Linked DNA regions of Terriglobus roseus. The protein of the gene in region 1 interacts with the protein of each later gene in a pairwise test. Links are inferred from orthologs where the notes say so. Each region holds a gene or a part of one and is shown in the gene's direction. Other genes may lie near its edges. The genes, in order: mobA and glp.

The links.
Region 2: the proteins of mobA (region 1) and glp interact in binary tests that used the Escherichia coli proteins (3 or more experiments, as listed by UniProt). The link is inferred for Terriglobus roseus from one-to-one orthologs.

Annotation. Positions count from the first base shown.
Region 1 is NZ_LT629690.1:2,738,317-2,754,458, reverse strand. The notes cover bases 6,723-9,722. They hold mobA (molybdenum cofactor guanylyltransferase), read left to right. Parts: upstream 6,723-7,892; coding sequence 7,893-8,552; downstream 8,553-9,722. Other genes in these bases: BLT38_RS11410 (CocE/NonD family hydrolase), read left to right, coding at 9,611-9,722; BLT38_RS11415 (ABC transporter ATP-binding protein), read left to right, coding at 8,556-9,527; BLT38_RS11425 (dipeptidase), read left to right, coding at 6,723-7,896. Also shown: BLT38_RS11460 (FUSC family protein), read right to left, coding at 1-759; BLT38_RS11455 (biotin/lipoyl-binding protein), read right to left, coding at 830-2,011; BLT38_RS11450 (YtcA family lipoprotein), read right to left, coding at 2,023-2,271; BLT38_RS11445 (TolC family protein), read right to left, coding at 2,268-3,689; BLT38_RS11440 (TetR/AcrR family transcriptional regulator), read left to right, coding at 3,762-4,361; BLT38_RS11435 (trans-sulfuration enzyme family protein), read right to left, coding at 4,371-5,543; BLT38_RS11430 (class I SAM-dependent methyltransferase), read right to left, coding at 5,677-6,459; more of BLT38_RS11425, read left to right, coding at 6,529-6,722; more of BLT38_RS11410, read left to right, coding at 9,723-11,656; BLT38_RS11405 (energy transducer TonB), read left to right, coding at 11,902-12,318; BLT38_RS11400 (hypothetical protein), read left to right, coding at 12,522-14,222; pcaD (3-oxoadipate enol-lactonase), read left to right, coding at 14,219-14,971; BLT38_RS11390 (molybdenum cofactor biosynthesis protein), read left to right, coding at 14,947-15,702; BLT38_RS11385 (VWA domain-containing protein), read left to right, coding at 15,775-16,142. UniProt on the Escherichia coli protein: Transfers a GMP moiety from GTP to Mo-molybdopterin (Mo-MPT) cofactor (Moco or molybdenum cofactor) to form Mo-molybdopterin guanine dinucleotide (Mo-MGD) cofactor.
Region 2 is NZ_LT629690.1:3,596,075-3,612,072, reverse strand. What follows is about bases 1-2,856. They hold glp (gephyrin-like molybdotransferase Glp), read left to right. Parts: upstream 1-744; coding sequence 745-1,968; downstream 1,969-2,856. Other genes in these bases: BLT38_RS15175 (glycosyltransferase), read right to left, coding at 2,695-2,856; moaC (cyclic pyranopterin monophosphate synthase MoaC), read left to right, coding at 2,173-2,667; BLT38_RS15185 (hypothetical protein), read left to right, coding at 1,979-2,176; hemG (protoporphyrinogen oxidase), read left to right, coding at 1-734. Outside these bases: more of BLT38_RS15175, read right to left, coding at 2,857-3,762; BLT38_RS15170 (capsule assembly Wzi family protein), read right to left, coding at 4,089-5,537; BLT38_RS20710 (glycosyltransferase family 4 protein), read left to right, coding at 6,669-7,463; BLT38_RS15160 (GDP-mannose 4,6-dehydratase), read left to right, coding at 7,646-8,626; BLT38_RS15155 (glycosyltransferase family 2 protein), read right to left, coding at 8,820-9,770; BLT38_RS15145 (glycosyltransferase family 2 protein), read right to left, coding at 10,190-10,912; BLT38_RS15140 (GumC family protein), read right to left, coding at 11,297-12,544; BLT38_RS15135 (2OG-Fe(II) oxygenase), read left to right, coding at 12,797-13,648; BLT38_RS15130 (glycosyltransferase family 4 protein), read left to right, coding at 13,746-14,873; BLT38_RS15125 (hypothetical protein), read right to left, coding at 14,904-15,860. UniProt on the Escherichia coli protein: Catalyzes the insertion of molybdate into adenylated molybdopterin with the concomitant release of AMP.

The DNA of each region.
Region 1 (16,142 bases):
AATGCGGAGATGAGCGTCGGCAGCATTGGCGTCTGAGTCAAAGCCCGCAAGGATACTCTGTTCCATTGCACGTGCGAGCACACCAATGCGGAAGTGAACACCGGGCGGCATGCGTCTGGGAAACCTGCTGCGGACCTCTTCATAAAGTTCGTTCAGCTTTAGATCGCCCGCGTGGCTATATTGCACCAACTGGTGGTGCAGGGCAGACATGCCAGCCTTTCGCGGCATTACTGCCTGCTCGCGGTGAAAGTTGGCGAGCAGCCGAATCCTCTTCCTCAGTTCTTCAGCAAGAGCATCCGCGGGATGCCGGGTTCGAAGCAGGAAGTTCACCGCGCTCGCCGTCCCTAATGCCAACGCCAGTGAAGCGAGGTTGTACAGTGTCGCAGTCACAATCGCATTTGCTGAGTGATGTGTATCCCACGCAGAAAGTGCGACAAATCCGTAGAACCCAAAGATGGTGAAGAACAGCGGTACTCGTGTCGCCGTCATGCAGAACCCAGCGAAAAACACCAGCAACAGGAAACCAATAAAACGAAAGACCTCTGTCCCATCCGTTACCTGGACCCACACAAAACACGCAAGTGACGCTGTTGCTGCACCGCCGAACATCTGAACCGTATGAAGCAGCGTTATTCCGGGACTTTCGCGTTGCAGCAATAGAATCAGCGCTAAAGCAAGCCCAATTCCCGGAACACGCAGTGTGTCGGCAAGTACAAGCGCCGTCACCATGCACAGCGTGTCCTGCAGCGATCCGGACATGCGACCGGGATATGACTGCAATTCAGATCGGATAGTGCTGAAGATTCGCTCGAAGCGGCTCATAGTTTTATTAACGAACCACTGTGATGGCTGTGGCGCCTATACGGAATGCGTTCGGATCGGGATTGAGGACGCGAATACGAACAGGGAATCGTGCGGACAGATGCACCCAGTTCAACGTGCGATCGACGTTTGGGAGTCCACCAATCACGCCGCCATCTTCCGGAAACACCCCGCGCCCCACGCTATCCACTACACCGTCATAACGACGGCTGGGTTGGTCCATCAAATACACGTCCACGTGTTGTCCTTCGCGAACGTGCTTCAGCTTCGACTCGCGATAGTTTGCCAACACCCACCAAGTTCCCGTGTCGATGAGTGTGAAGATCGGCGTCCCCACATGGGCATACGCGCCCTGTGAGATATTCATGTTCGTCACATAACCATCGAACGGAGCACGAACACTGGTCCAAGCCAGATTCAGTTCGGCCTGATGCACTTTCGCCTCACGCGCTGGTCGCTGCGCAATCAGCGTATCCAGCGTGTCGACCGCATGCTGCGCCTCTCCCACCTTGGATTGCGCCGCCTGCAGATTTGCGCCCGCGGCTTGCTTCGACGCTTCAGCCATCTTCTCCTGCGCCTGTGCTTGTAGCAGTTGCGACGCAGCCTGATGACTTGCTTCCTGTGCCACGCGAACCGCAGTCTGCGCTTGGTCCACCTGCTGTGTGGTGACATAGTGCTTTTCCAGCAACGGTGCAATGCGATCCAGATCATTCTGTGCGTACTTCATTTGTGCATCGGCGGAAAGCTGTGCAGCGCGCGCGTGTTCCACGGCAGCCTTTGCTGCCAACACCGAACCTTCTGCTGCGGAAATGTTGCTCTGAGAGCCAGCGACACCAGCCTGCGCCGTGCCCACAGCAGATTTCTCCGTGGCAATGCGCCTACGCTCATCATCAATCTGGCCTTCCAGCGAAGCCTGTTCGGAGCGAGCCTGCTGAAGAGCGTATTCATACGGGCGCGGGTCAATCTGAAATAGTAGATCGCCTTTGTGAACGGCCTGGTTGTCGAGAACATTGAGAGCCACGAGTCGCCCCTCTACTTCAGGAGCAAAGGCAATAGCATTAGCGCGTACCGTCGCGTCGTCGGTGCGCGGATTGCGGTCAACAGACCAGATGGCAATCAGCAGCACGATAACAGCAGCAGCGGCAATGAAGTATCCAATGCGTCGAACGGGAAATGTTGATTCCGGCATGGCGTGTGTCCTTATGCGAAAAGCAGAAGCCAGAGAAGGCATGTGAAAAGTGTCAGCAGCGCGGGATACAGCAGGGCTGGATGTCCAAATTCCTGCGAGGGGTAGCGCTTGCGAATCAGCAGATGCGTCAGCATGGTCAACACCACACCGATCACCAGCGAAATCATCCAACCGGGAAAGTACGAACCCACGATTTCTACATTCGGGTTGCGGCTGCAGCCGGCAAGAAACAGTGCTGCAAAGAGAGTGAGTCGCTTCATGGCCGGGCTCCCACGGCAAAGTTAAGTGCAGCAGCGCTCAGCGCCACCTGTGCATTCGCATCCACAACGGCCAGTCGTGCCTGTGCCAGTTGCTTTTCAGCTTGCACCACATCTACAAGCGAACGCACGCCATAACGGAATGCGTCCAGAGAAGAGTCATACGAGATTTGTGAGGAGGATAGGAAACTCTGCGCGGCCTTTTGCTGTTCCTCAGCTGTCTGATAATCCACGTAAGACTGCCAGACCTCGCGCGTTACACGATCTTTCGTCGCTCGTTGTTCTTCTGCTGCAGCGCGTTGCTCTGCCAGCGATGCTGCAACCTCATGTTTGCGCGCGCCATTGAATATCTCCCACTTCAACGACACCGCTGCTGACCAAGTGGTCACGTTGGCATAACCAAGCTGCCCGTAGTCCGCAGTGGGCCACGTTGCCGTTTGCCCACCCGTGCCCGCAAGTCGAGCCGAAGGAAGATAAGCAGCATGCGCCACGCGAGTGTTCTGTTGCGCGCGTTTCAATGCCTGTGCACGCGCCAGCAGGTCGGGGCGCGAACTCCACGCGGCCTGAATCAACTCTTCCACCTTCGAATCCACGACGTCAGAAGAAACACCATCCGCTTGCACGGGCAGTTCAATTTCAGCTGAGGGCTCCACGCCGACAGCTTCCGTAAGCGCAATCTTTGCCTTCTTCACAGCGCCTTCCGCCGCAGCAAGAGAGAATCTTGCTTCCGCCACGCCAGCCTGCGCATTCTGAAGATCAGGGAGCGTCGTGCGTCCATTGTCAAACTGTGACTGTGCGTTATCGCGCAGCGTCTCCGCATCCTGCAGGATTGTTTTTGCAGCGGATAGTCGCCCCGCTTCCAGTTGCTCGCGGTAATACAGCGTAGCTACGTTATAAGCAATCTGCTGATGTGTACGGCTCAGCGTCAGTGCGCCAGCCAGCTCTGTGGCCTTGGCTGCTTCCAGCTTCGGGCCTCGTGCAAAATTCAGCAGGGTATATTCCAGTTCCATCTGCGCGGCTGCTACAGGTTGTTCCACCGTCACATAACCGCGCGGCGCAAGCGGTTTTGGAAAGGGGACAATTGCACGTACATCGCTGCCTTGGGCGGCGAATGCAAGCACAGGAAGATACGAAGCGCGTGCAATTCCCGCCTGCTCCAGGCTTGTCTTGGCCCGTGCCCAGGCAATACGTCCCTCGGGGCTATTGCTTTCGGCCAGGTCGATCAGCTCCGGAAGTGTGTAGGTATGGTCGTGCTTTAGTTCCTGCACCGGCAGCGCGGGCGCGTTCCCGATGCATTGTGCCGCATCTCGCACGTTCGTTACAGCGGTGCAGGAGAGATGTTGGGCCGCAGCCGGTGCCGAACACCATAGCAGCGCACCCGCTGCAATCAGAAGGCCCGTAATGGAAACGTCAGGTTTCATTGTGTACACCGTAAACTTGATATGAGTATACGCCGTATACAAATAATGTGTACAGCGTATACTGAATTCGTTATGAAAAAAGAATCCGGCCAGGACCATGCAACCGACTCGCTAAAGCAGAAGATCGTTCAGGCTGCATCTCATCTCTTCACCTCGGGTGGCTACGACGCGCTTTCCATGCGCCGTGTGGCGCAGGAGGCCGGGTGTTCTCAGATGGCAATGTATCGCCATTTCGAGAACAAGGAAGCACTGGTGCAACACATCTGTGCGGACCTTTATACAAAATTCGCAACGCGTATCAACGGCGAAATCGCAGCGGAGCCCGATGCCACACGAAAGTTACGACGTTTTATTGCGGCGGTCCTGCAGTTTGCGGAACAGTATCCTGACCACTACTCGCTGATTTTTCTCGTACGTCATGCTGACCCGGAAGTGGTGGCCACGCGTGAACAGCTGGGCCAGCAGTTCCTGGAGGGCATTGCGGGAATTGTACGGGAGGCGTTGCCACCAGGAACTCCGCTCACGCAGGTGAGGACGACGCTGCGTCGCATGATGGAGGTTCTCCATGGCACAACCGCATTGTGGCTTGCGCATCCAACCGCTTACAAGCTAACGCGTCAGCGTGCGGTGGAAGACGTGGAGGCTATCTGGAGCCTTCTGCTGAATCAGTAATTTGGTGCGTTAGCCGAAGATAGCTTTAAACGCCTGTTCGAGATCGGCGATCAGGTCCTTTGGCGACTCCAGCCCAACCGAAAGACGAATGAGGCGATCCGTAATGCCAAGTCGATCGCGCTCCTCCAGAGGCATATCGCAGTGCGACGCCGTGGCGGGATGCGTCACCAGTGTCTCCACGCTGCCCAGACTCTCAGCGCATGTGCACAGCTTCAGCGCCTCAATAAAGTGCAGCGTCTGTTCTGTAGTTGCCTTCAGCTCAAACGACATCATGCCGCCAAAGCCTTTCTGCTGCTTCGCCGCCAATGCATGCTGCGGGAACGACTCTAGGCCGGGGTAATTCACTCTGGCTACATGCGCATGTTTCTCCAACCACTCCGCGATCTGCATCGCATGGTTGCAGTGCATGGCAAGCCGCGCTGGCAGAGTCTTGATGCCCTGCAGGGCTAGCCAAGAATCAAACGGTGCCTGGATGCTGCCAATGATCTTGCGCACAAACCGCAGACGCTCGGTATTGGCTTCATCATGCGTCGCCAGCGATCCACCCAGCGTGGCATTGTGGCCATCAATGTACTTGGTAGTGGACATCATGGAGATATCCGCGCCCAACTCCAGGCAGTTCTGCAGCAGCGGCGTCAGGAACGTATTGTCGACTGCCACGAGTATGTTTTCGTGTCGATGCGCCATGTCAGAAAGCGCACGCACATCGCTGATTTTCAGCGTTGGGTTTGCGGGTGTTTCCAGAAAAAGCAAACGTGTCTCCGGGCGGATCGCTTTTTCTGTTGCTTCCACGGAAGCGGTGTCTACAAAGTCATACGCCACACCAAAGTGGCCGAGCACCTGGTGAAACAGGCGAGCGGTGCCGCCATAGATCACATCGGATAGCAGTACGTGATCGCCTGCTTTCAGCAATCCAAAACACAGTGTCGTAATCGCAGACATGCCAGAGCGGAAGCAGAGTGCAGAGGCAGTGCCTTCCACGGCGGCAATCGCTTGTTCAAGCGCGTTTACGGTCGGGTTTGCGCCGCGTGTGTAGCCATAGCCCTTCGTTACACCCACACTCTCGTGGATATACGTCGCCGTCTGATGAATCGGAAACAGGATCGAGTTCGACTGTTTCTCGTAACTGCGATTCGAGTGGATGACGAGCGTGGATGGATCGAAATCTGGGCGGTCTGACACGATGAGGCTCTCCTTGTAGGAACGAAGGGCACAGATTCAGCGCGTGTGCAATTCGCCTGAGCCAGCCGTTTCATGCAAGATGCGGGAGATCGCTAAAACGATTCCGCTTTCTTTTTATTCAATCACATGGCCGTTATTCGCGAACGGCATGGAAGCGCAGACGAACATAGTCGCCCCACCAAACACCCTCTGCATCGCACAGTGCCGGACGAAGCAGTGCGACTGTCTGGTCGACCGCAGATTGCCGATCCGCCTCTGAAAGTTTGCTCAGAATGCCATTGCGGAAGGTATTCAGCCACTCCTCCATGCCACTCTTCAGCAGCGTGGGGCGGGGGATTATTTCAATGCTCGTAACGCGGAACCCGCCATCTTCCAGAATGCCGCGCATCTCATCGCGGGATGGGTATCGCGAAGCCGCATCCTTCTCCGCGTCAATCCCAAATTGGGTCATGACGGCTTGCAGTGCCACTCGAATGGCCGCAATGTTGCCCAACCCGCCCATCTCCGCCACAAAGCGTCCGCCCGGCTTCAGTGCCCGGTGCACGCTCTGCGCCACTGCTGGCAGATCGGTCACCCAGTGCAATGCTGCGTTTGAAAATACTGCGTCAAACTCACCCTGAAACGGCAGCGAACGCATATCCGCGGGAACGACATTCAATCCACGCGCCTTCGCCGATTCCAGCATAGAGGCTGAAGCATCGCATCCGGTTACAACTGCTCCATAAGCCGCAATCTGCTCGGTGAGCGCACCGTCACCACAGCCAAGATCCAGAATGTGTTCGCCCAATTGCGGAGCTAACAGCGCGACGACATCCTTTGCAAGGTCAGCCACGAAACGGCCGTTGGCGGCATACTGGTTGGCATTCCACGTCTGTCCTGTTTGCGTTTGCTGTGCGGTCTGTGATGTGCTTTCCATGCATCTGATTGTTTGCCTGCGTGCAGTTTCGCCGCAACAAACATAAGAAATTTGGAAGGACGTAGAAGCATGCTGGATACCGCGCTGCAATTTATCGAAGCAAATAAGGCCAATGCGTTGGACGAGTTGAAGCAGTTTCTGCGCATCCCTTCCATCAGCACGTTGCCAGAAAACACAGGCGATGTGCGCCGCGCAGCGGAGTTTTTGGCCGCCGAATTGAAGCGCATTGGCATGGAAAATGTGCGGCTCATCGAAACGGCTGGCCATCCGCTTGTCTACGCTGACTACCTGCACGCTGCAGGGAAGCCAACTGTACTTTGCTACGGCCACTATGACGTGCAGCCGCCAGATCCGCTCGATGAATGGCTGTCGCCTCCCTTTGAGCCCGAGGAGCGCAACGGCAATATCTACGCCCGCGGCGCAGTTGATGACAAGGGCCAGCTCTGGATGCAGGTGAAGGCGCTAGAGGCGTTGCTTAAGAGCGGTTCGTTGCCTGTGAACGTTCGCGTGCTTGCTGAGGGTGAAGAGGAGGTCGGTGGTGAAGGCATCGCCGAATTTTTGCGCGCGCATCCTGAAGAAGTGAAGTGCGACGTTGCGTTGGTGTGCGATACGGAACTCTTCGCGCCAGATCTGCCTACATTGTGTGTTGGCCTGCGCGGCATGATCTATACCGAGATTGAGGTGCATGGCTCAAAGACGGATCTCCACAGCGGCATGTACGGTGGCGCTGCGCCGAATCCATTTGTGGCGCTCTCGCAGATCATTGCAAAGTTGAAGGATGCAGACGGACGTATCTTGATTCCCGGCATCTACGATGGTCTTCAGAAGCCTACGGACGCGGAGCTCGCCGCATGGAAGTCGTTGCCGTTTGATGAAGAGCATTATCGAGAAACTGAAGTTGGTAGTAGTGAACTCACAGGCGAGCCCGGATACTCCGTGCTGGAACGTACTTGGGCGCGACCCACGCTGGATGTACACGGCATGCCCGGAGGCTTTACCGGTGCGGGTGCAAAGACAGTGATCCCCGCAAAGGCATTGGCGAAGGTTTCGCTACGTCTCGTCCCTGGTATGACCCCGGCCGACACCTTTCGCAAACTGCAGGACTACGTTGCAACCATCGTTCCACGCGGAGTCTCCGTAGAAATCCGCATGATCCACTCGGGCGATCCTATCGTCGTCGGCACGGATAATCCCTTCATCCATGCGGCAACAGAAGCCATGCACGAAGTCTTCGGCAAGGAGACAGTCTTCGTTCGGGGCGGTGGTTCCATCCCCGTCGTGGGTGACTTCGCCCGACAGTTGCATGTGCCCACGGTGATGATGGGCTTCGGTCTTCCAGACGATAACCTGCACGCCCCGAATGAGAAGTTCAACATCAGCAACTTCTATCGCGGCACGGAATCGATCGTGCGCTTCCTGGTGCACGCAGGCCAATGAAGCCAAACATTAGCGGCTACGTGCTGGCCGGTGGCCAGAGTTCGCGCATGGGGCGCGACAAATCCCTGTTGCGTATCAGCGGCTACACATTGCTGCAGATGACCCTGCACAAGCTGGAACAGGTGTGCAGCGATGTATCCATCCTTTGCGGCAGCGAAACGCATGGTGAATATCTCGCCCCCTATGGCCGCGTTGTCGTCGATCGTATTGCAGCCAGCGGTCCACTCAGTGGTCTTGATGCAGCGCTGCACGACGCGCGTGAGGAGTGGTTGCTGATCGTTCCAGTGGATGTGCCTCTTCTGCCTGCATCCGCGTTGCGGGAACTTGTCAGCCGGGGCATCAGCAACGGCAAACCGAACGTAGCCTGTTTTGACGCGCCGGGAAAGCTGCAGCCTCTGCCTGTTTTGCTGCATCGCTCGACGCGCGAAGTCGTTACGCAAGCTGTGCAACAAGGCCGACGTACACTGTTGCCGGTGCTGCGCGATGCCGCTGAAGCAGTTTGCCCGCAGGGCATGTGTGTTCTTCCCGCGGAAGAAATCACAGACGAACTCACGGCGTCGATCTGGTTCACGAACGTAAACACGCCGGACGATTTCGAGGCTGCGAAGGAGTTGCTGCGCACGGAGAACGCTTTTCCGCAACGCGCATCTGAATAAGAAATGGCAGACGGCACACAGGAAAATGGCTCGCAAAAGGAGCCCGCGGAACACGTCGAGGAGTTGCAGCCGAACCACGAGGGCATCCACGCGACTGCGGAGAACACCAGCGAAGAAGATCTGAACAAACCGCTAGTGGAGGCCGTCTCGCAGGATGTCGCCGAAGAGGTAGGCGAGTTCTTCGAGCAGGCAGCCGAGCAGAACGAGACCAACATTGATGAGGGCAACAAGCCCTACATCGCCTTCGAGCACGTCTACAAGTCCTTCGGCAGCTTCAAGGTGCTGGAAGATGTCAGCTTCTTTGTACGCCCCGGAGAAACGCTCTGCATCCTTGGTCGCTCTGGCGTGGGCAAGTCTGTTTCCTTGCAAATGTTGATGGGTTTTCTGAAGCCCGACCAAGGAACCATCCGCGTTGCCGGTGAAAACATCTGCAGTTTCAACGAGCGCCAGATGCTCGAGGTTCGCCGCAAGGTCACCATGGTCTTTCAAAACGGCGCACTGTTTGACTCTTTCTCCGTAGGCGAAAATGTGGCTTTCCCGCTGCGCGAAAAGAACGATCTCGATGAGGAGCAGATCCGCCAGATCGTGAAGGGGCTGCTTGAGATGGTTGGCGTCGCGGGCATGGATGATCTGCTACCCAGCGACCTTTCCACCGGCATGAAACGCTCCGTCGCTATTGCGCGAGCGCTCGCATCGCAGCCGGAGGCTATCCTTTACGACGAACCCACCACCATGGTCGATCCGCTGATCGCACATCTCCTTGGCGACCTGATCGAACGCCTGAAGCGACAGCTTCACCTCACCAGCATCGTGGTCACACACGACATGCGTTTCGCAAAAAAGCTGGCAGATCGGGTTCTTTTTCTGCATGAGGGCACGGCGCGCTTCTTCGGAACACTGCAAGAGCTGGAACACAGCGATGATCCAGTGCTGAAAGAGTTTATGGCGATGGACGAACTTGTCCTTCCGCAGTGATATCGGCGCAGTAAATCGCTATCCCAAATCTCGTTCTCCTGCGATAATTCCGCATATTCAAACATTCTCAGGGGACGTCTACGATGCTCGTTACACGCCGTCTTGCCATGGCTACGCTGGCCGTTCTGGTTAGTGCTTCTGCTGCCACTCTTTCTGCCCAGGAACCGCTTGGTACGCGGCCCACAGACAAGAACATGATCCCGCCCACGTTCACGCCGCCTCGGCATGAACCGCCCATGCAGCAGCCGCCGCTGCCGCTGGACTACGAAAAGCGCGTTGTCATGATTCCCATGCGCGACGGCACCAAGCTCTATACGGTCATCGTGATCCCCAAGGGCGCGAAGAACGCACCCATGCTCATGACGCGTACCTGCTACAACGCTGCGGCTCGCGCCCACGCTGCGCGCACACCAGAGCCCGCTGCTCCGGTTGCTGCAGGACGCCGTCCCGGTGCAGGTGGACCTGCGGGACCCGGAGCCGTGAAGCCGCCAGCCTCGCACATGGTGGACGAGTTGAACCTGAGCGATGAAGTCTTCGTGCGCGATGGCTATATCCGCATCTATCAGGACGTTCGCGGTAAGTACGGCTCCGAAGGCGTGTACCTGATGACGCCGCCGCCCGTTGGCCCGTGGAATCCTACCGGCGCAGATGACACAACCGATGCCTATGACACCATTGACTGGCTCGTGAAGAACGTTCCAGAGTCCAACGGTCGGGTTGGAATGATCGGCTCGTCCTATGAGGGATTCACCGTCGTCATGGCGCTGCTTCACCCGCATCCCGCGCTGAAGGCAGCCATCCCGGAAAGCCCCATGGTTGACGGCTGGATGGGCGATGACTGGTTCCAGTACGGCGCCTTCCGCCAGCGCATGCTGGACTACTTCGTCTCGCAGACCTCCGCTCGCGGAGCCGGTGCACGCGCGACGCACGAAGGTAGCGACGACTACGAAAATTTCCGCAAGCTCGGTTCGGCTGGCGACTTTGCTCGCTGGCAGGGGCAGGAACAGTTGCCCTTCTGGAAGATGGTCGAAAACCATCCCGCATACGACGCCTACTGGCAGTCGCAGGCGCTGGACAAGCTCATCGGCAAGGCTGACCTGACCGTCCCCACTATCTGGCTGCAGGGTCTCTGGGATCAGGAAGACATGTACGGCGCGAACCACTCGTACGCCGCATGGGAGCCCAAGGACAAGACCAACACCATGAACATCCTCGCAATGGGGCCATGGTTCCACTCGCAGGTCAACCGCGAAGGCAAGCAGACCGGCCCCATGTATTGGGATGGCGACACCACCGCCTGGTTCCGCGACAACGTGCAGCTTCCGTTCTTCAACATGTATCTGCGCGAGAACGGGCCCAAGGCGGATATCAAGCCGGTGTACATCTACAACACGGGCGAAAATCGTTGGGACACGCCAACCAAGTGGCCCCTCTCCTGTGAGTCCGGCTGCGACTGGAAGCCCAAGCCGCTCTACCTTGGCGCCAACGGTAAGCTGAGCTTTGACGCACCCACCGCCGCAGGCAAGTTTGACGAGTACGTCTCTGACCCTGCAAACCCTGTCCCGTTCTTGCCGCGCCCAATTGAGAACAGTGGATGGCAGACGTGGCTGTTGCACGACCAGCGCTTCATTGATGGCCGTCCTGACGTCCTTGTCTACACCAGCGATGTACTGAAGGAGCCGCTCCGGGTGAGTGGTGTTCCCAAGGTCAACCTGGTTGCCAGCACCAGCGGCACCGATAGCGACTGGGTCGTGAAGCTGATTGACGTCTTCCCGGATGGCCACACCAGCGAGATGAATGGCTATGAGCTGCCCATCTCCATGGACATCTTCCGCGGACGCTATCGCAACAGCTTTGAAAAGCCGGAAGCACTGAAGTCGGGCGAAGCGCTTACGTACAAGTGGGACATGCCCAACGTGAACCACGTCTTCCAGCCGGGCCATCGCATCATGGTGCAGATCCAGAGCTCGCTCTTCCCGCTCTACGATCGCAACCCGCAGAAGTACGTGCCAAACATCTTCAATGCGCAGCCCTCGGACTATGAGAAAGCCACGCAGAAGGTCTACCACGAAGCAGGGAAGGCCACCTTCATCAGCCTCCCGGTCGTTCCAGTCGATCTGAAGAACTAACCAGCACGCACAAGCAACCTAATCCAGAGAGGCCGCCTTTTTGCAAGGCGGCCTCTCTGTTTGCATATCGGTAACCGCACTCAGCCGCTAAGCTCATGCAAAATAAGCTGTTATTGGAGCGCATAAAATAATTCCAGAAAATGTTTGACAGTGATTGCTTATTCGATTTATTTTGGTGTTGAACACACCGAGGGACGCCTCGATTAACAGTTAACGCAAGCCGATCGAAATAAGGAGATCACCCAATGCGCTCTGTCCTCGCCGCCGCTCTTCTCGCTATCGTTCCCGCTGTTGCTCCCGCTCAGGCTCTTCACTCTGGCATCTCTCACCTGGTTGCTTCTGTAGACGCTCCGGCGTTCGCATTCCAGGCAAGCGCCATCAACGCTGCCAAGCCGCGCATCTTCAGCGGTATCGTTGCTCCCATCCGCCTCACGGAAGTGAAGCTGGCTGGTTCGCTGAACACGCCGCACGTTTCTGACGTCACCGTGCAGTACACCGTGAACGAAGCTGGTGTTCCCGAGAACGTAAAGGTTGTTACCCCGATCGATGCTGTGACCGCTGCTAAGGTCTCTGACGCTGTTAGCAAGGTTCGTTATAAGGCAGGCACGCTCGACGGTCAGCCGGTTGCTGTGCCTGTCACGCTGCACGTAGCACTGCGCTAAACATCGCTCCCTCAGGGGCAGGCCACAAGGTCTGCTACATCGCAAGGTTATCCATTCGTGGATGACCTTGTTTGCTTTTGTAGGCCAAAGACCCATGCGGGGCACTTACATTCCGCTCATGGCGGGATATAGTGGCATTCATCATGCCCGGATTGTTCCCCCGCGTCATTTTCTCTCGTCTCTTGGCCTCGATGCTTTTCAGCGTGATATCACTGGTTCCTCTCACGGCACAGGCACGCCCGTCTTCTCCTGGAGAACTCGATACGCCGCGTGTGCAGATTTACACGGGCTATTCCTACTGGCATCCCATCGACGCGAAGATCAACAACGTCGCGTTCCCTGATGTGAAGTTTGGCGCGATCGGCAGTGCAACTTACTTTCTGCGCCCGTGGCTTGGTGTGACTGCGCAATTCGGCTCGCATGTGGATGATGTCCATGGTCCAGAAGGGAACATGGATCTCGGACTTCAGTTCCAAACCTCCGCGCATCGCTTCACACCTTTCTTCCACGTGCTTGGCGGCTCCACGTTCCTCGGCGGTCCTGCGAACAACGGTCGCAAGTATGGCTGGAACGGCACTGCGGGTGTGGGCCTGGATTGGGTGCCGACGTATCACCATGACTGGCTCGCAGTCCGCCTCTTCCAGGGCGACTACGAGTACAACCACGTTGATTTTGGCCCGGCCTCCGCAGACCGGCTCTCCGGTGGCATAGCGAAGAACAACACGTTGAATGCCAGCACCGGTCTGGTCTTCCGTTTCGGCGGCCGTCACCCTGCTGACATGCAGGCGCAGATGAGCTGCTCCGCCAACCGTGTCGATAACATCGCGGGTGAGCGCGTCTCCGTCAATTCGCAGATCCTTGGCTTTGATGTCCTGAAGCCCATGCAGTACACGTGGCACACGACAGGTGGTATGATCCTCGGCGAAGGTTCAGACAGTGTCATTATTGACACCGCTGGTCTGCCAGCGGGCGACTATCACGTCACTGGTCTGGTCACCCAGGGCAAGCATCGCTCTGCGCAATGCGATGCCGCATTCTCCGTTCGTCAGCCACAGCCGCCCACGGTAAGCTGCGTCGCCTCACCCACCAGCATCGCGCCCGGCGCCACGGCAACGGTCACAGCTACAGGAATGAGCCCGGACAATCGCACGCTCGTCTACGCTTTCAATTCCACCAGCGGTCGCCTGAACGTCAACGGCAACACGGCCACCATCACCGCGCCGGTCTCCCGCGATATCAACACCGTCACGAGCAGCAGCACGACCATCACGGTCACCTGCAATGCGCGCGACGACCACGGCCAGATGGCCTCCGCCTCCGTCACCATTCCGGTCACGCTCAAGGAGACCTATACAACTGACCCCAACCTAGCACCGTTGCCATTGCAGAACGATATGTGTTCGGTCTCCTTCGAACGCGACCGTCGCCGTCCAGCGCGCGTCGACAACGAAGGCAAGGCGTGCCTTGATGATGTGGCGCTCTCGCTGCAACGTCAGCAGGACTCAACTCTTGTCGTTCTGGGCGACCACACATCGCGTGAACGCGCGGCAATGGCCGCAGAGCGCGCTGTGAATGTGAAGCTCTATCTCACGCAGGAGAAGGGCATCGACGCCTCGCGCATCCAGGTGCGCGTGAAGGACGGCGGCATTGCACAGGTGCAGAACATCTACCTGTCGGTCGGTTCCACCTTCAATGAAGAAGGCCGCGCCATCAATGAGCGCGCGGTCGTACACCACAGCGAATCGTACGGCAGACCTGGAGCAGCAACCACATCGCGTCCTCATCGCCGCACCACGAAACGCAAACCTAAAGCCGCAACCCAAAGCCCGGGCACGACTGCAGCGCCATTGCCGTCGAGTACATCCATTCAGCCGCCCGCAGGGCAGGTCGCGCAGCCGAAATGATCCTTCATCACGAACTCGTGGGAGAGCACGATGCGCCATGCATCGTGCTCTCTACGTCACTCGGCGCACGCATGCAGATGTGGCAACCGCAAATGCAGGTGTTAACGCAGCACTTCCGCGTTCTGCGCTATGACATGCGAGGCCACGGCGGTAGCCCTTCACCGGTGGGACCATACTCCATCGCCGATCTCGGCAATGATGTGTTGCAACTCCTCGATTACCACAACATTCCTAGTACGCACTTTTGCGGTATCTCGCTCGGCGGCGTCATCGGCCAATGGCTTGGTGTTCATGCACCGGATCGCATCGAGAAACTTGTTCTCTGCAATACCGCAGCAAAAGTAGGTACAGAAGACGGCTGGCAAAAGCGCATCACTGAAGTCCGCGCCAACGGCATGGCCTCCATCGCAGATACGGTTATCTCCCGCTGGTTTACTGAGCCTTTCGCCGCATCGCATGTAGAGGTCGTGGCCTCCATCCGTGAAGGCATGCTCGCGTGCAATCCTGAAGGCTACGTTGCCTGTTGCGAAGCGCTCCGCACCTGCGATCTGCGCGATGAAATTGCCTCTATCACTGCGCCTTCTCTGATCATTGCTGGCGATCACGACGCCGTCTGCACTCTCGCAGACGCCCAGTTCCTGCAAAGCCAAATTCCCACCAGCCAAGAGCGCACCCTGCCCGCCGCCCATCTTTCAAACGTGGAATCCACAGAAAATTTCAACCAATGCCTGCTCAACTTTCTCCAATAGCTGGTACCCATTTCCGAGTTCTGGATGCACGTATGCTGAATGACATGCAGTTGCGTGTTTTGTTTTTCGGTGTGCTTCGCGATCATTTTGGGCCGGAGGAAGTGCTGGAGCAATTTCCCGGTACAAATGTCGGCGACCTGGTGCGCTACTATCGCGTGCTGTCGCCGGAGCTTGGGCCGCTGTGGGAGAAGATTGCCGTTGCGGTGAATCAGCAGTATGCGACGGCTTCACAGGAGCTATCCAAGCACGATGAAGTGGCGCTGTTGCCGCCAGTGAGTGGTGGCGCACCTTCCCCGATTGAACTGACACATGACGTGATTGACGCGAAGAAGATCACCGATGCACTTAAGGCCGATGAGGATGGTGCGTTCACCGTTTTTGACGGCATTGTGCGTAATAACACCCGCGGACGGCAGACGCTGTTTCTTGAGTATTCGGCGTATGACGCAATGGCGCTCGCACAGATGCAGCAGCTTGCAGCTGAGGCGATTGCGAAGTTCGGTGTGCGCGATGTGGCCGTAGTGCATCGGCTGGGACGGCTTGAGGTGGGTGAAACGAGCATCCTGATTGCCGTGGCTTCCGCCCATCGTGGTGCTGCGTTTGAGGCTTGCCGATGGCTGATTGACACCATCAAGAAGCAGGTGCCCATCTGGAAGAAGGAACACTTTGTAGATGGCGCAGTCTGGGTGGATGGCGAACCATTTCCGGAAGCGATTGTTCCCACTGTGTAACTGCTCACCGCAGGAAGATCGTCAAAGTCCAACGAAGCAGGGTGTATGGTTGCCCTTGGAGTTCTCCCTCTCGTGAAGCGTCTTCGTTGTCTGCTGCCTGCGTTGCTCCTGATCGGTTTGCCTGTATTTGCGCAGGACGCCCCGGTGATCCGTGTGGAGACGCGGCTGGTGAATGTTCCCGTAAATGTGGCGGATGTGCATGGCGCGCCTGTTTCCGGGCTGACTCAGGATGACTTCACCGTGAAGGAAGATGGGCGCACGCAGAAGATTGCCATCTTTGAGCGTGAGGCGAGTACGCCGCTTTCGATTGTGATGGCGGTAGATACGTCTGGTTCCGTCATCTCGCAGTTTCGTACGGAACGCGATGCCGCGAAGAAGTTTGCGCAGCAATTGCTTCGTCCGGAAGACGAGATGGACCTGATTTCGTTCGCATATGAGTC
Region 2 (15,998 bases), 860 kb from region 1 along the record:
GGGATCGGCCTGCTTCACCTGTCTTTACTTCGCTCAAGACGGGAACAGGAACGCTGGTGGAACGCATGGCTGCGACGTTGTCTGATGCTTCCATCCGCATGAATGCAGAAGTAGAGCAAATTGAGCGCACCAGGAATGGGTGGTCGATTGACGGTGAGCCGTTTGATCACCTGATGATGGCATTGCCGGTTCATCACGCGGCGCGGCTTCTTGCAAAGACGGATGCGCGCATGGTGGAACTGATTGTGCAGCCGACGAGTTCCGCAGTCATTGTTGGGTTTGGTTATCTTCCGGGGACCGCACCTGTCACTCCTAAAGGGTTCGGATTCCTGTCGCCGGAGGGCGAATCATGCAGGTTGCTGGCTGCAACGTTTTCTGATCAGAAGTACACCCATCGCGTGCCGGAAGGCGGCAAGAGTCTGCGTGCTTTCTTTGGTGGCGAAGAGGCAGAAGCGCTGCAGCAGGAAAGCGATGAAACGATCATCGCGGCTGCGACTTGCGAGATGGAGAAGGTGCTGGGACCGCTTCCACACTCTGCCATCGCATTCGCGCGTCGGTTGCCGTCTTCGTTGCCGCAGTACGGCGTAGGGCACGGTGAGCGCATGTCAGAATTGCAGGAGCGCGTGAATATGCTGGGTGCGCTGCATTTGCTGGGTAACGGATATCGTGGTGTGGGACTGCCGGATCTAATCCGCGATGGTCGAGCCGCCGCACGCGAACTGTTGGCATCCTGAGGACACTCACATGGCGTTGATCACCTGCCAGGAAGCACTCGATCTCGTCGCCGCTCATATTGCCGCACTGTTCCCGCGTACCTGCACGGAGCGAGTGCCACTGGAGCAGGCACTCGGACGCGTTCTCGCGCAGTCCGTTTATGCTGACCGTGATCAACCACCCTTTCCACGATCAACTCGCGATGGCTACGCCGTGCGTGCAGTGGATCACGGCGTGCGAAAACTTATTGGTTCTGTTCGTGCGGGTGAGGTGTGGACCGGTGCCTCTCTGGCTCAGGAAGAAACGATCGAGGTGATGACAGGCGCTCCGGTTCCGGATGGGGCGGACGCCGTTGTGATGCTGGAGCATGTGGAGGCTACGGCTACAACGGTGAGCATCTCTGACCGTCACTTGCCGAGCGCTGGTGACAACGTGGTTCCGCGTGGGCAAGAAGCTCGCGCAGGCGATGTTCTGCTGCATGCGGGCGTCCGCCTAGCCGCCGCTGAAATTGCCCTTGCAGCCTCCGTCGGAGCCGCGGGATTGGATGTCTATGTGCAGCCTGTCGCTGCGGTATTAGCGACGGGGGATGAACTGGTGGCGGTAGACCAAACTCCGGCGTCGCACCAGATACGCAACAGCAACTCTCATGCGCTGGCGGCGATCGTGCGGGAGCATGGCGGTGTGCCGCGTCTGTTGCCGCCTGCGTCTGATACTCGAGAATCGCTTCTTGAGCGTATTAGTGTCGCGCGAGACGCCGACATGTTGCTGCTGAGTGGCGGGGTGTCCGCGGGTAAATATGATCTGGTAGAGGATGTTCTTCTCTCGCTTGGCGCGGAGTTCTTCTTCACCGGCGTTCTCATACAGCCCGGCAAGCCAGTTGTCTTCGGGCGTCTGCCTGCGACCCAAACACACGCAGAGCAGTGGATCTTCGGTTTGCCCGGTAATCCGGTGTCCACGCAGGTAACGGCGCTGTTGTTCGCCATGCCGATGTTGCAGGCTTTGGGTGGCGAGTCCTTGCCACAACCGCGATTCGTACAGGGGACGCTGGCATCCATAATGAAGGTGCGTTCTGGATTGACGCGGTTTGTCCCCGCAAAGCTCTCTTCCTCTCTTCATGCCGTGACTGTTAATCCGGTGGAATGGCATGGATCTGGTGATCTGGCTTCCAATGCTCGCGCTGATTGCTATATTGTTGTGCCTTCGGATGTCGATTCCGTTGCAGCCGGAACCACGGTGACGGTGCTGCTGCGGTAGGCTCTTACACATGACCAAGACCGCGCGCCTGGGCAAACTATTAATTGGTGCAGCTGTGATTCTGCCCGCGTTGGCGGTAGCCGGGCTGATCGTGGAGAGCCACTACTTCCTAATCCACCTCGAACAGAAGCAACTGTTGAAATGGCTGGCGCTGGACGCGGGTGTGCTGATTGTGGGATTAATGCTGAGCCGCGGAGAAGACTTGTGAGCAAGCTATCGCACTACAACGAAGCTGGCGAAGCGCACATGGTGGACGTGAGCGACAAGAAGCCAACGCGCCGTGAAGCGGTAGCCGAAGCATTCGTGGAGTTGAACGCGGATGTCCTTGATGCGCTGCCACAGAACCCTAAAGGCAATCCTCTGGAAGTAGCGCGCTTTGCGGGAATTACCGCCGCCAAAAAGACTGCAGACCTGATTCCCATGTGCCACCCGCTACCGCTGTCCTTTGTGGACGTTGAGGCGACCATCGTGCATCCCGCGGCATTGTTGAAGACAGGTGGAGGTGTCCGCATTCGTGCCACCGCGGCAACAGTCGCCGGAACCGGAGTGGAGATGGAGGCGATGACCGCTGCGGCCGTCGCGGCACTCACCGTCTACGACATGACAAAGGCGCTGGATAAGGGAATCCGCATCCGAGAAGTCGTCCTGCTAAGCAAAAAAGGCGGCAAGAGCGGAGACTACGTACGTTCTGAGGAGTAAGAGGTTGCCTTATCTAAGAGCGACCAATTAAGTCCAATAGGAGCGTTGGCCTGTCAGCTTGAGCTTGAGGGACAAGGGTAGATGAGCTTCCATCCGGCCCAGTTTGTACCCTAAGTACTTAGCCACGGTGAGCATTGCCGCTCGCGGTATGGCCAGCGGATCGTGTTTGCGCAGATAGTTGAATTCCGAAATCACAAATTTGCGGCCTTCACCACCTGCTCCACCATATGTCTCCATTAGTTCAGGCTTACGGGCGTGATATACCCCTGTGTCGAAGTAGCGGGATACTGTCTGAGAGAAGTTGAAGTTGTGCGAATGAACGACCTTTGCCTCGCTGCAATAGACAGTTTTCCATCCGTTTGCCTGCATCTTGGCCGCCATCGTTGAGTCTTCACCAATGATCACTTCTGGGTCGAATCCGCCAGCGGCGTCAAAGGCATCTCGCCGGTACGCGGAGAAGCTATTCGAGAAGAATATTGCGCGAAAGCCAACTCGTTTACGGTCTTCGTACACATGGACATAGGATACGTCTGGGTAGTTGAACAAGCGACCGTGGCGCTCGATCGCACCTGCCACCTCACGGGGAAGCTGGCGCCCGAAGGCTGCACCCACTGCGGGATCATCGAAGCTGCTGACAAGGTTACGAATGGCATCCACATTGGCAAGCATGGCGTCTTGTGTCATGAAGACCAAAATCTTGGCCTGAGGGACGAAGCTTGTAGCGAATTGCCGGCTCTTTCCATGACGGAAGTTACGTGGGGAAATGCTCTCTACTCGGAATCCTGCCGCAGTGGCGATTTCACGCGTCTTATCTTTCGATTCGGAGTCCAGAACTAGAACCTGACGCGCTTCCAGACCAGACGCGATGAGGGAGTCCCTCAAGAGCTCGAAGTCGGCGCCGGCGTTATAGGTCGGGATAATCACGGCAACGTCTTGCAAATGAAGCCGATGGGGTCGGATGTGTTCACTGTCCATGGCAGTGGCAAACGTTTCCAATGCTTGATCCTCTGATAGTGGTGAGGCCAGATTCTTTTCCTGCTCTTCCTTGAGAAGGGCATCGAGCGACTTCCAAGAAGATGATGTGTGCGATGCCACTATTGCCGTCTCCACTCTTAATGCTGTTTCACAACAACTCAGACCCCGATCTTCAGCACGAAGTTTCGTGCAGTTTTTAACTACGTGGGCAAATAGAAGGAAGTTTTGCTGTATTTCTCATCGGATGAAACTTCGCTACTTGCATTCTTGGAAGTTGTTGAAGGTTCTTCTCCAAAGAATCGTTCTCAAGCATGCAGGCTCATTGTAATGAAAGAATGCTTTCGCGGAACGACACGTCCCCCTTCGAGATTTCCTACATTGATAGGCATAGTTTCAACAATCGTGTTTTGTTGCGTTCGCTCTTTATGGACTGCCCTCGCGAACCTCTATCTAGAACGGAGATGGCCGATCACCTTGTTCGGATCCCAAGTAATTTGTAGCCGTACACTGCCATTAGTTTGGCGTTCAGGTCCGAGTACGGGGATTAGAAAGCGTTCGATCTGTGAGAATAGTTCGACGTTCCAGTCCTTTCCGATCGCATAGTTTGCCCGGACAAAGCCATCAGAAACCGTGCCACCATTGGTCAGGTGCAATGGGCTGATCTTTTCTTGGCGATATCCTCCCTCTACGCGAGTTCTAGCGGAAACCCAATACCCCAGGCGGCCCTCGTAGGCGCGCGCATCTCTGCCAGTAACATTCCCGAGGAGGAAGCTTTTATTGGTGTTGCCATCACGATACTGGTTGTTGATGTAGATGCGGTGATTGCCCTCGTCCTGCGAGAGTTCTTCGGTGGATGTCACCTCGAAGCGAAAATCCATGTGAGACATGCCGGGCAAGCGAGCAACGTAGATACCAGGCGCCCACACGTTTCGGCGCGGAGCATCCAGCGGATTCAGGTCATCGTCGGCGTAGGAATCGCTGTAAATAGTCACCAAGTTGCTTAAGCCCGGCACGTGCAGACGGAAGTCAAACGCGCTTTTTCGATCTCCCGGATCCTCACGATCGCCATACCCAAAGTTACTACCGGTGGAATTGCTGCTGAAGAAATTGTCCTTGAGCGAACGCAACGTCATGGGGTGGCCAACGCCCCACAAAATAGACCAACGAGTAAAGCTGATCTCGAGGTTTCGACCCAGGTTGAAGTTAATTTTTTGTCCATTGAAGTAGGGACGTGCCGGGTAGCGATGCCCAGAAAGCTTTCCAAAGACAAGATCCACGCTGTATGTTCCGAGCGATGGGATGAACGGCAAGTCGTGTGGGCGATTTGAAGTGAGACGCAGGTTATAGGTCGGTTCCGCGTTGCTGGAAAACGAGAGCGGCCCCATAGTGTTGGGTCCCCAGTAAATTTCCTGCTTGCCGAAAGAGAGACTGTAGCCTGCGAAGGCCATCCCCGCGTAAAGATCAATCGGTCGCTGGCGCACGTACGCAGAAATTGGGGGGGAAGCAAGATTGAAGTTCGGAGGAGCCGGGCCGGAGAAGGTGTCATTGTCTATCTGCTTGTAATAGTCGGCAAGGGATTGTGATACAGCCGGGAGTCCAGGATGGGTCTGTAACTCCTGCCGACTATAAAAGAAGTAGCGACCTGAGGTTGCGCGCAGGGCGTAGCCAGCAATCAGGCTTCCCCCGCGTCCGAGGGGTCGACCAAAATCATTCCACCAGGTCTGGCCTATGTGAAAACTATCGGTGAGGGCAGGGCCCATGATGGAGCCGTAGCGGGCGTAGATAGATTCCAGTACGACCTTGGATTGCAGTTCCGGTTCACGCAGGTAGTACTCCAAGTCCGGCAACATCGATTCCGCTTCGGTAGTAACAACTTTTGCGACTGGATTGTCCAAGTTGCCGAATCCATGTAAAGAGTCCTCCGCTTCTCGTACCTGTCTCCTGCACTCTTGCCGAGTCCAAGGACGAATAGCAACCTGCTGCGAAGGTATAAGCCCCATCGCGGCCAGCCTCTCCAGTGCCGGGTATACCCAGCTATCCATGGGGACGAGGGTGGATCCAGTTCGGTCATCATCGAGCGAGACAGGAGGTGTTTGGGGCTGCTCGATAGGTTTGGGATCCACGCTTATTGGCGCGGTTGGGACTGCGAGAGAGAAAGTATTTAAATAGGGGGCCTTCAGAGGCGAAGGAGCGTCAGGGAGCTGGGCTAGAGCCGCGGAACATGAAAGGGCCATCAGCCAGCACGCGATACGCAGGCAGAGACTGAAGGTGCGAGGCCTCATTAGCATTTCTACAGGATAGACGTTTCTTCAGCGCTTCAGCTGATGAAGCAGTTGGCTTTTCCCTCTGGATACCATTCATCTACAATCAGCGAGATAATTGACGGACGGCCGACATGCTTGATCAAACTCGCAGCAAGTTGGTGCCACATCCCAACTGCGCTTTGAGGAAGGCCTTCTTGTGCACCATAGCAGCGTCACGTTGTGACGGCGGGAAATGATCGTGCAAGTGCGCCGTGGATTTTCCGGTCACGGCCATTTCTACTAAAGAGGTCTAATTGTTTGAATTAGGCCGGCTGCACGTTACGCTTGAACAAGGCACCCAAGGACGAAGTATTGCAATCACGCAAGTTGAAAGTCGCCATTGAGTTTCGTGTGGAAGAGCCGCGACAGGGTGTAGGTACGGCAGTTCTAGCACTATTGCATGGCCTCAGCCAACTCGAACAAAAGGAACAGGAATACGTTCTACTTGTTTGGGACACACACCTAGATTTCTTTCGTCCGTACGTATCTGGAAACTGTTCTCTGGTGGGCATTCCGAAACCGGCGCTTTCAGCCAAATCACGATGGAAGGCTGCGTTACGCAACATCTCCTTCCTGCAGTGGCTTTATACAAAGTTGCGGCCAGTCAGCGCGAGGATTCCCGCTTCTGACGGCACAGCAGAACGGCTGGGTTGTGATTTGGTTCACTTCCCATCGCAGGTCGGATACACGACCGACCTGCCGACAATCTACCAGCCTTGGGACTTGCAACACCGCCATTATCCAAAGTTCTTCTCACCTCAGGACTATCGCGTCCGAGAGACGCAATATCCAGCATTTTGTGAACGGGCCCGTTTTGTTTGTGTACAAACGGAGTGGACGAAACAAGACGTCGTCACGCAATACGGTCTCGATCCAAATAAGGTCGTCGTCATTCGCTGGGGAACCGCCTTTGAGGCATATAGCCAGCCTTCAGCGGAAGATATTGAGGGTGTGCGCCAAGATTTGGTACTGCCAGAGCAATTCTTTCTTTATCCCGCCATCTGCTGGCCTCACAAAAACCATGCTGTCATTCTCCGTGCGTTGGCTCTGCTGAAGACTCGAAAAGGCCCGGCTCCACATGTAGTGTTCACGGGCAAGCCCGCGGAGTATCAAAAGACGGTGGAGGCACTGGCCCAAGAGCTTGGAGTTGCGGATAAGGTTAGTTTTCTGGGCTTCACAACATCGAGCCAGATACAGGTGCTATTCCATCTCGCGACAGCGCTGCTTTTTCCCAGCCATTTCGAAGGTCTTGGACTCCCTATCCTGGAGGCATTCCGAGCTGGCTTGCCCGTAATCAGTTCCAACGCGACGGTCCTATCTGAAGTCACTGGCGATGCAGCCCTGCTCTTCCCTCCGAACTCGCCCGAGGAGTTGGCTGATGCCATGGAGAAGATATTGGCTTCACCCGAACTGCGCGAAAAACTCTCCGCTCGTGGTGCAAAGGTACTGGAGAACTATTCAATTGAAGAAACGGCACGACAGTTTTTCAGACTCTATCGAAGAATAGCGATCGCCTAGATTTGCCTGGCCGTGCCCCGTCGCAGCTTCGTTAGGGATTTGGATACGGATCCGGATATCCTGTACCATCGGCAAGACGAATGAGCTCTTTCGAAAGAGAATAGGATGTTCCCGCGTAACAAGATTTCTAGCGTCGTCTCCGCCGATCTACTTTTCAACTTGCACCCCAAGGAATACTCTCTGTGAGCCGACGCGCCCTGATCTGTGGTATTTCGGGACAAGACGGAGCCTACCTTGCTCAGCTTCTGCTCAGAAAGGGGTACGAGGTATGGGGAAGCTCACGAGACGCGGAGATGAACTCATTCCGCAATCTGCATACCTTGAATATTTTTAAGGATGTGCGCCTCGTCTCGCTAAACACTAGCGACTTGGGAAGTACGCTTGGCCTCCTGCGTCAGTGCCAGCCGGACGAAGTCTTCAGCCTCGCTGGCCAAAGTTCAGTTGGCTTGTCATACGAACAACCCATCGAGACGATGCAAAGCATCGCCCAGGGAACCCTGAACTTTTTGGAAGCGATTCGTCTTTCCGCCCGGGAAATTCGCTTTTATAACGCCGGCTCTACCGAATGTTTCGGCGATACCGGCGATTACGTCGCTGATGAGGAGTCACCACTGCGGCCGCGGAGCCCGTATGCAGTTGCTAAAGCTTCCGCATTTTGGACCGTTCGTGCTTATCGGGAAGCCTACGGGATGCACGCCTGTACGGGTATTCTCTCCAACCATGAATCTCCCCTGCGTCCGCGACGCTTCGTTACACGCAAAATCATCCATGCCGTTGCCTCGCTAGCGTTGGGTGGAAACGAGCGGCTGTCTCTCGGTAATCTCAATATTGAGCGCGATTGGGGATGGGCACCGGATTATGTGGACGCTATTGCACGGATGCTCGCTCAAGATGCCCCTGCCGACTACCTCATCGCCACTGGCCGCAGTCACACCCTGACAGAATTCGTAGCAACGGCCTATCGTCTGATCGATAGGGATTGGCAGGAGTTTGTGACTCTTGATCCCGAACTGATCCGTCCCACTGACATCGCCCATAACAAGGTGAATGTCAGCAAGGCAGCTGTGGGGCTTGGGTGGCGTCCGAAGTACTATATGCAGGATGTGATTGCCGCTATGCTTGATGCAGAGTTGGGGCTGCTTCGCGAAGAGCGGAATAGCTAACATCGCAGGATTCATGGTCGAATAAGCCGCTGACCAACACGTTCGATCATGGAGTTTCTCCTTCGCCAATATTGGTTTCTTTATCGAGCGCTGCTTAGCTTCTGACGCATTTAGAAAACTGAATCTGCGGTGGCCGTTTAATTCCTGTTCAGCATCGCCGCGAAAGTGTGTTGCGGACTATTGGGAAACAGAGTTAACGGCTGGCGCCACGTCGTGCGAACCATTGCCTGAGAATCTTTCGGCGTATTCGCATGAGAAGCGACAGCTTGCCCCATCCGCTGCGATCTTGATCTAGCAGGTCCAACTGGCGCAATGGAACCATCGCCGGCGGATGCCGTAATGGAAACTGCAACGGATGGACAGGGAGGCGTGGCGCATCAGCTTCAAAGATGGTGTGTGTTGCATTCGGCCCGAACCCAATGTTGTCAACAAGGTTCACGCCTGGAGCTATAGATAGGGCGTTATGAATCAAATTCGTATACACCCATTGCAAGTCCCATGTGTTTGGACCCGTTCCGTTGTACATCTCATCAAAAATGCGGGTCCAGTGTTCACGATGGTCGGCCTGGGGAAACATCTCAGCCATTAGCCCGGATGCCTTTACTGCAGGCCAACTGGTGATTTGCTCGTCGTAGGTCTTCCAAGCACGTCTCCATGTCGCCCAGCCCCAGATATGCGTTAGTCCAGAGAAGTAATAGCTGTCTGGTGTCGCGGTGCGGTCCTGCACTATGTTGAACCCTGTGATCATGGAGACGCGTGGATCATCACGGTAATGCTCCAGCATTTCGTCGCAGAACCGGAAGAAGGTCGGGTCAGGTAAGACGTCGTCTTCGAGAATGATTGCCTCTTCGGTTTGCTCGAACACCCACTTCAACCCGCTCGTCAAACGTCCACGACAGCCCATATTTTCGGGCGCGAAGTTGGTCTCGACAATGCAGGGCCAGTCGACCGTCGTCGCAATTTCTCTAACCTGTTTACACGATTGAGCTTCTCCGAGCTTCGTGCCACGCGGTCCGTCTGCGATTACAAGTAGTCTTTTCGGCCGCATCTCCCGAATACGGTCGAATACTTTACGTGTCAGTTCTGGACGATTGAAGACAAAAAAGGCGACAGGCGTTTGGCAGCTGTAAGAAGGAAGGCTCATAGAAAGCGGTGCTTGTGCGACCCAAACGACACAAGCCAACAACCTTCATTTTACGTGATGTCAAGGAGAAGGTCGCTGATGCTCGAACCAATTCTGGGATTGGATGTTTCGAGCCGCACCGTATCGATACGACAGTGAACTTCTCGATCTATTCTGTGCGGACAGTCGAATCTGTTGGAGTGATTCTGGGGAGCGGCCTTCTTATATCTAACACCGTGATTGCGTCGCAGATTCAGAAAGTCATGCAGTTTTAAGCGAGGAGCAGGCGGCGGAAGGTTTCGTTATTGAGTCGTCACTCGGTGGTTTCAGTTGGACATATAGGCATCCGGATTCAGAGCCTCTTCTGTCAACATGGCACCTGTGCTTCATAGATTTCCCGGAACTTAATAGATAGTGATCTGAGTGGTCCATCCGGAGAGTCAGATACCAAGGCGCGCCCGTAAGCCGCGCCATTTACCAAAGCATTTGGCTATGAGGCGCGCCTTACGACCATGATTTCTTTCAATCACCTTTAAGAACTCTTCCTTCGCCTTAACTGTGTTCTGGTTTGAGACTCCGTCCGTTGCGTGATAAGCGACGACATTGTTGTAGATTCTAGCCTTGTCTCCTCTTATCGCCATTCGCTGATTCGCATCGAAATCGGCAAAAATACGGTATTGATCGTCGTACCCAGGGAACACGCTCCTTCGAAAGAATGTTCCTTGATGGTGCAGCGTATTGGAAAACGTCAATCCGTACCCATAAGTAGGCTGAAAGTTGCGACCGTTATCGAGAGCTACGCGGAATGCCAGAATGTCCAACTGGTTAGTGCGCGCCTGTCTCAATATGTTCAACGGTAGTTCTAAGAGGCGATCCCCGGCGTTCAGGTGGAGGAGATACGTCCCCTGGGCATGCGCGATAGCCTTATTCATGGCGTCGTATATTCCCCGGTCAGGTTCGCTATGCCAATAGTCGATTTCATGAACGGAGTTGAGATATTCGACAGTGCCGTCCTGGGATCCGCCGTCGATGACGATGAGTTCGACCTCTTCAGTCTTGAGTGGCAGCACACTGAGAATCAATGCTTTCAGTTCTTCTCGTGCGTTAAATACCACCGTAATGATTGAAACAAGTGGTTCTTCTGTCGTCGCTCTCAACGTCATGTTCGCCTTCTTTTGTTCGTCACTGGTTACTCTCAACCGCCCCGAAATGCTACTGGCTTGTAGGGGGGAGTAACTATACGTGTCAGTTATTTGTTTAAGATGCTGCACAAACACGTGCCAAGCTTGGCCTTTTTTCGGAAAGGCCCCAAGTAAGAGGTAATTACAATTCCTAATGACTAACGCGTCTCTGGATCTACGGGCGTAATAACCTCTGGCCCAATCGGTTCATCGAGGCCAACCTCATACAGCCGACAGGACGAGAAAGAGCCGCGAAGAGCAGATGGAATGGGCTGCAAATAGAACGGAATGCCAGCCGGATTTGTCTTGCAAAGACAGTAGATGAATCCGACGATGGTGAGGTTCCGCATCGTGGCTAGCCAGGAGTCAAAGCGGCAGCCAAGGAAAGAAACTATGCAGCAACTGCAGCTTTTCCGCCAGCACTGGTTGTTGCTTTGCTCTGGAAAGAGCACCCTGCAACATAATCCAGGCACAGCTAAGGAAAAAACCAACCAGCCCCATCCCCACAACAATCAAGGTGCGGTGAGGTCCAGACTTCTGATCGGGGGGGACGGCTCGATCCACTACTTGAATGATGGGAGCAGATTTTGCTTCATCGATCCGTGCAGCTTCGTATTGGCGTGAAAGCAGATCGAAGAGGGTCTCGTGATACTTCACCTCACGGAACTTTCTCGCGTACTCCAAACCACCCACCGGTACTTGGCTGGTCGAAATCTCGGTGTCCCCAATCGCAGTATTCTTCTGATTTTCTTCCTGTGCCGCTAGCTGCGTTCGTAGAGTCTGCAATTCGTGAGCAATGCGCGTGACGTCCGGGTTGTTCTCTGCGGCATAGGTGCGAAGGCCCTGCAACTCAACCTCGTGAGCGGAGATCTCTGCGCGAATCTGCGCAACATTACGCACCGCAAGTTCCGTCTGTCCAGCGATGGTGAGGATGCCGGTCTTTTGCTGAGTCTTTTTCAGATCCTCTTCGGCTGCACTCAGCGCTGCTTTTTCCTCATCCAGTTGTTTTTCGAAAAAAAGTCGCCGTTGAGCCGCCTCCGTGATCGCAAGAGAGGAATTGACATCGTAAAGCGCGTCCACATAAAAATTCGTCACGTCGCTCGCAAACTGCGGATCATGGTCTTTGAACGAAAGCCTGATCATGCCGTCTTTTGACGACTCAAACTGCGCTGTTTCAGCCAGTGTCAGACGAGTTGGTGTCATATTTTTCAGCTTCCACCGCTGTTGCAGGTGGAAATGATCGATGACCCGATCGCTGACAGTCCGCCCCTGAAGGATGCCAATATACATGTCTGCAGGGTTCTTCAAGAGGCCACCAGAACCGCCCAACCCCGATAGAGATCCAAGCTGACCCAACATCGACGAAAGCGAGGATTGGGGCGTTTGGGGGGGCAAGATTGTGGCGCTAGCTGTATAAATTGGCTTCATGAAAAGCGTAAATACAACAGCGATGGCCATCGCGCCCGCAGTGACTACGGCGATTAAGCGCTTCCGGGCTGCAAGAAGCAAAAAAAGATCAAGTGTCGGTGTCTTTGAGGCAACCTCAGGATCCTCGATTATGCTTCGCTCTCCCATTATTTTGTCGTCCGCTGCAACCCCGACTTCATTCCTCATCCGCTTATTACCCTAATCTACCATCGTCTGAGGCGAAGCCTTTACGGCTATGAAAAGCCCTACGCGACAGGCCAGAGATACTTCTCTCACCTTGGCACTTCCTGAAAGCATCAGTACTTGCTGAAGAACAACGAGGAAGTGTGTACGTGAGGCTGACGCTGTGCTTGCAGCGTCTGATGGAACCTGCGGTGATTGACTGTCAGAGTCCACAGGTGTTCAATGAAGGAAGTTTCAAGGATCCTTCAGAAGCCCATGTTGAATCGCGAAGAGTACGCTTCCCTTATTCTTGCCCGGCTCCAGGAAGAATTTCCACGTTTACGTGAAGACTTCCCAAAGCATGTTGTCCAGAGCTGCTACATCGATAATCTGTTGCCGACAGAATTGGCATTGGAAATTGTTCAGGCATTTCCTGACAAGAGCACTATGACGTTGAAGAAGAGCATGCGCGAAAACAAATACGTCGCTGCTCAGATGGACCGCTATGCTCCTGTGCTGGAAGAGATTATCTATGCCTTTCAGGATCCTCGCATCGTACAAATCGTTACAGAGATAACCGGTATTCAGGGTATGGTTCCTGATGACCGCCTGTACGCGGGTGGCATCAGCCTTATGGCGCATGGTAACTTTCTCAATCCTCACTTAGATAATTCCCACGATAAGGATCGTGAGCGCTATCGAGTTCTAAACCTCCTCTATTACGTGACCCCCGATTGGAGTCATGAGCAAGGCGGCAACCTGGAGTTGTGGGACGACGGTCCCAAAGGGAGTCCTCGCGAGATCACGAGCCACTTCAATCGGCTAGCCCTTATGGCCACGCACGAGAAGAGTTGGCATTCTGTCAGCGAGGTAACTGTGGATCGGTCTCGTTGCTGCGTTTCAAATTACTATTTTTCGGATCAGCCGCTCGAGAATCACGAGTACTTCCATGTGACTTCGTTTCGCGGTCGTCCAGAGCAGCCTGTCCGCGATCTTCTTTTGCAAGGCGACATCGCGTTGCGACAGGGATTACGCAAGGTCTTTAAGAAGGGTGTCGTTGAAAATAAGCATGTCTACAACAAGACCGACGCAGACAAGGCCGACGGTGAGGAGCAGAAGCTGATTTGATCTGCGTGGAGTGTCCAAGTGAAACACGCCTAAATACCTCTCTATTTCTGCCTTCGGCCATACCTATGGAGGGACGAAGGCAGAATGGCTTGGCTCTATGAGAGTTTTGATCGATGCGACAGGTCTTACGAAGAGGAAGGCAGGAGTCGGCGTTTATGGCAAAGAGCTGATTGACGGCCTCGTTGCGAGCAACCTGGTGCAACTATATCTGGTTGTGCAAGATGACGATCCCGATCTCGCTTATTATCCCGCTGCTGTAACCGTGTTGAGGATGCCCTCTCGCTTTCTGCGAAAAGTTCCTTTACGTATTATCTTCGAACAAACTGTACTGCCTTTTTTGATCCGTAAATACCGGGTTGACGTAGTGCATTCTCTGCATTACTCATTCCCGATTTTTCGGTTCGGTGCTAAGTCTGCGGTCACAATCCACGACATGACTTCGTTATCTATGCCAGAGGTACATATTGGCATCAAATTGAGGTACTACAGATTTTTCATTCGCCGAGCACAAAAATGGAGCGATGGCCTCATTTTTGTGTCGCGTTCTGCGCAAGAAGATTTTGTCTCCCATTTAGGGCCTCCTCGGGGGCTTTCGACAGTTGTTTATCACGGTAAAAGTCCGGCTTTTCATCCCCTGATTGATAGAACACAAATTGAACCTTTATGCGTCAAGTATGGGCTGCCAGAGCGCTACATTTTATACGTTGGAACAGTTGAGCCTCGTAAGAACCTCGAAAGGCTCGTTGAAGCCTTCGCGAGTCTAGCTTCCGCATTGCCAACAACATCACTGGTAATTGCCGGCATGATGGGTTGGAAGCAGGAACACCTCACTGACCTCGTTCATGCTTTTGGCCTGGAAGATCGGGTGATATTTACGGGGTATGTCGCAGAAGAGGAGAAGCCAGTTCTAATCGCCGGATCCGACCTATTTGTGTATCCATCACTTTATGAAGGTTTTGGCTTGCCTGTGCTCGAGGCTTTAGCGTGTGGGGTGCCAACGATTACGAGTGATGTATCTTCCTTGCCAGAAGTTGCAGGAGATGCTGCGTTGTTAATTGATCCGAAGGACACGCGAGCGATCACGAAAGCCATCGAGGCCGTGATGGGAGATCCTGTGCTAGCGGCGGGGCTCAGGGAGAAAGGGCCGGAACAGGCAGCGAAGTTCACGTGGGAGCGTGCTGCAACTCAGACAGCTGCTGTTTACAGTGCGCTGTACTCAAGGTGAGGTAAGCGATCTATTGGCATTGTTCGCTGGTCATTGCTTAGGGGGTAACAGTGACTGACCTATCTGCGCTAGGTTCGAAAGGTGACGGCGAATGCGATTGGTCCTGCGGGTCAGTAGGCGTCGACGTAATTCCTCCAAAGTCACACGCTGAAACATGACCTGTTCGCCAGAGAGGATTCCTTTGCAATAGCGTCCGACTAGGCGTACTAGTCGCTCCATTCGGCCGAGCATTCCCATGTGGCTATCCCAGAACTCGCATTCATCTTCGAGCATCCGTCGATAGCGTTCCGGCGACATTCTGTTTTCACGGTCCAGGATGGAAAGCTCATGCGGCACCACGACATGAGCCGCTACTGCAATCCGTTTCCCCGCTTCGTTCAGTTGTTGATAGAGCCGGGTATCGCTGTTATGTAGCGGAAAACTTTCATCATATCCGCCCAGTTCACGGAGAGCGCTCACGCGAAGGAGCGACGCGGAATTCAGCGCCGATGCATGAGGCCCGACAAGGCCCGACTTGTTCGTGGAATACACAATTGGGAGGAATCCACCGACATAACGAAACGGAGAGATAACGCGCTGACCGTCGACGATGCGGGGGACAATCGCGGCGACGGTTGAGTCGCCCTGATACGTTCTGGCGGCTCCTAACATGTCTCTCAGAAACGTGCCTGGAAGCGATGTGTCCTGATCCAATGTGAGCAACCATCCGAAGCCGCCCAACTCTGCCTGTAGCAACGCATCGTTGTAAGGGCGCGCCAAACCGGGATTACCTTCGTATGCTGTGTATCGGACCAAGTTTGGCAGCTGTTTGATTTGCTGGCCATTTGGAGTGTTGTCAGCGACTATCACTGAGACCGGCGGAGAGCCTGCGGGCAGGTTCGCTATCGAGGCCATTAGAGTGATCATGCTCAGACAATCCGCGGGCTGTGTCTTGTAGACCACAACAACCGCAAGGATACCGTTGCAAGAAAGCGGTGGTGTTGTCATTGTGCGGGCTGCATATGTTGAGAGATTGATCCTGCTCGTGCATGCGACAAAGCTTTGAAATCAGAAAGAGCTGAGCATAGAGCTAACTATTGATAAGCCTAGCTTGAGAAATAGTTAGCTCTATCTCCTCCATGCGAT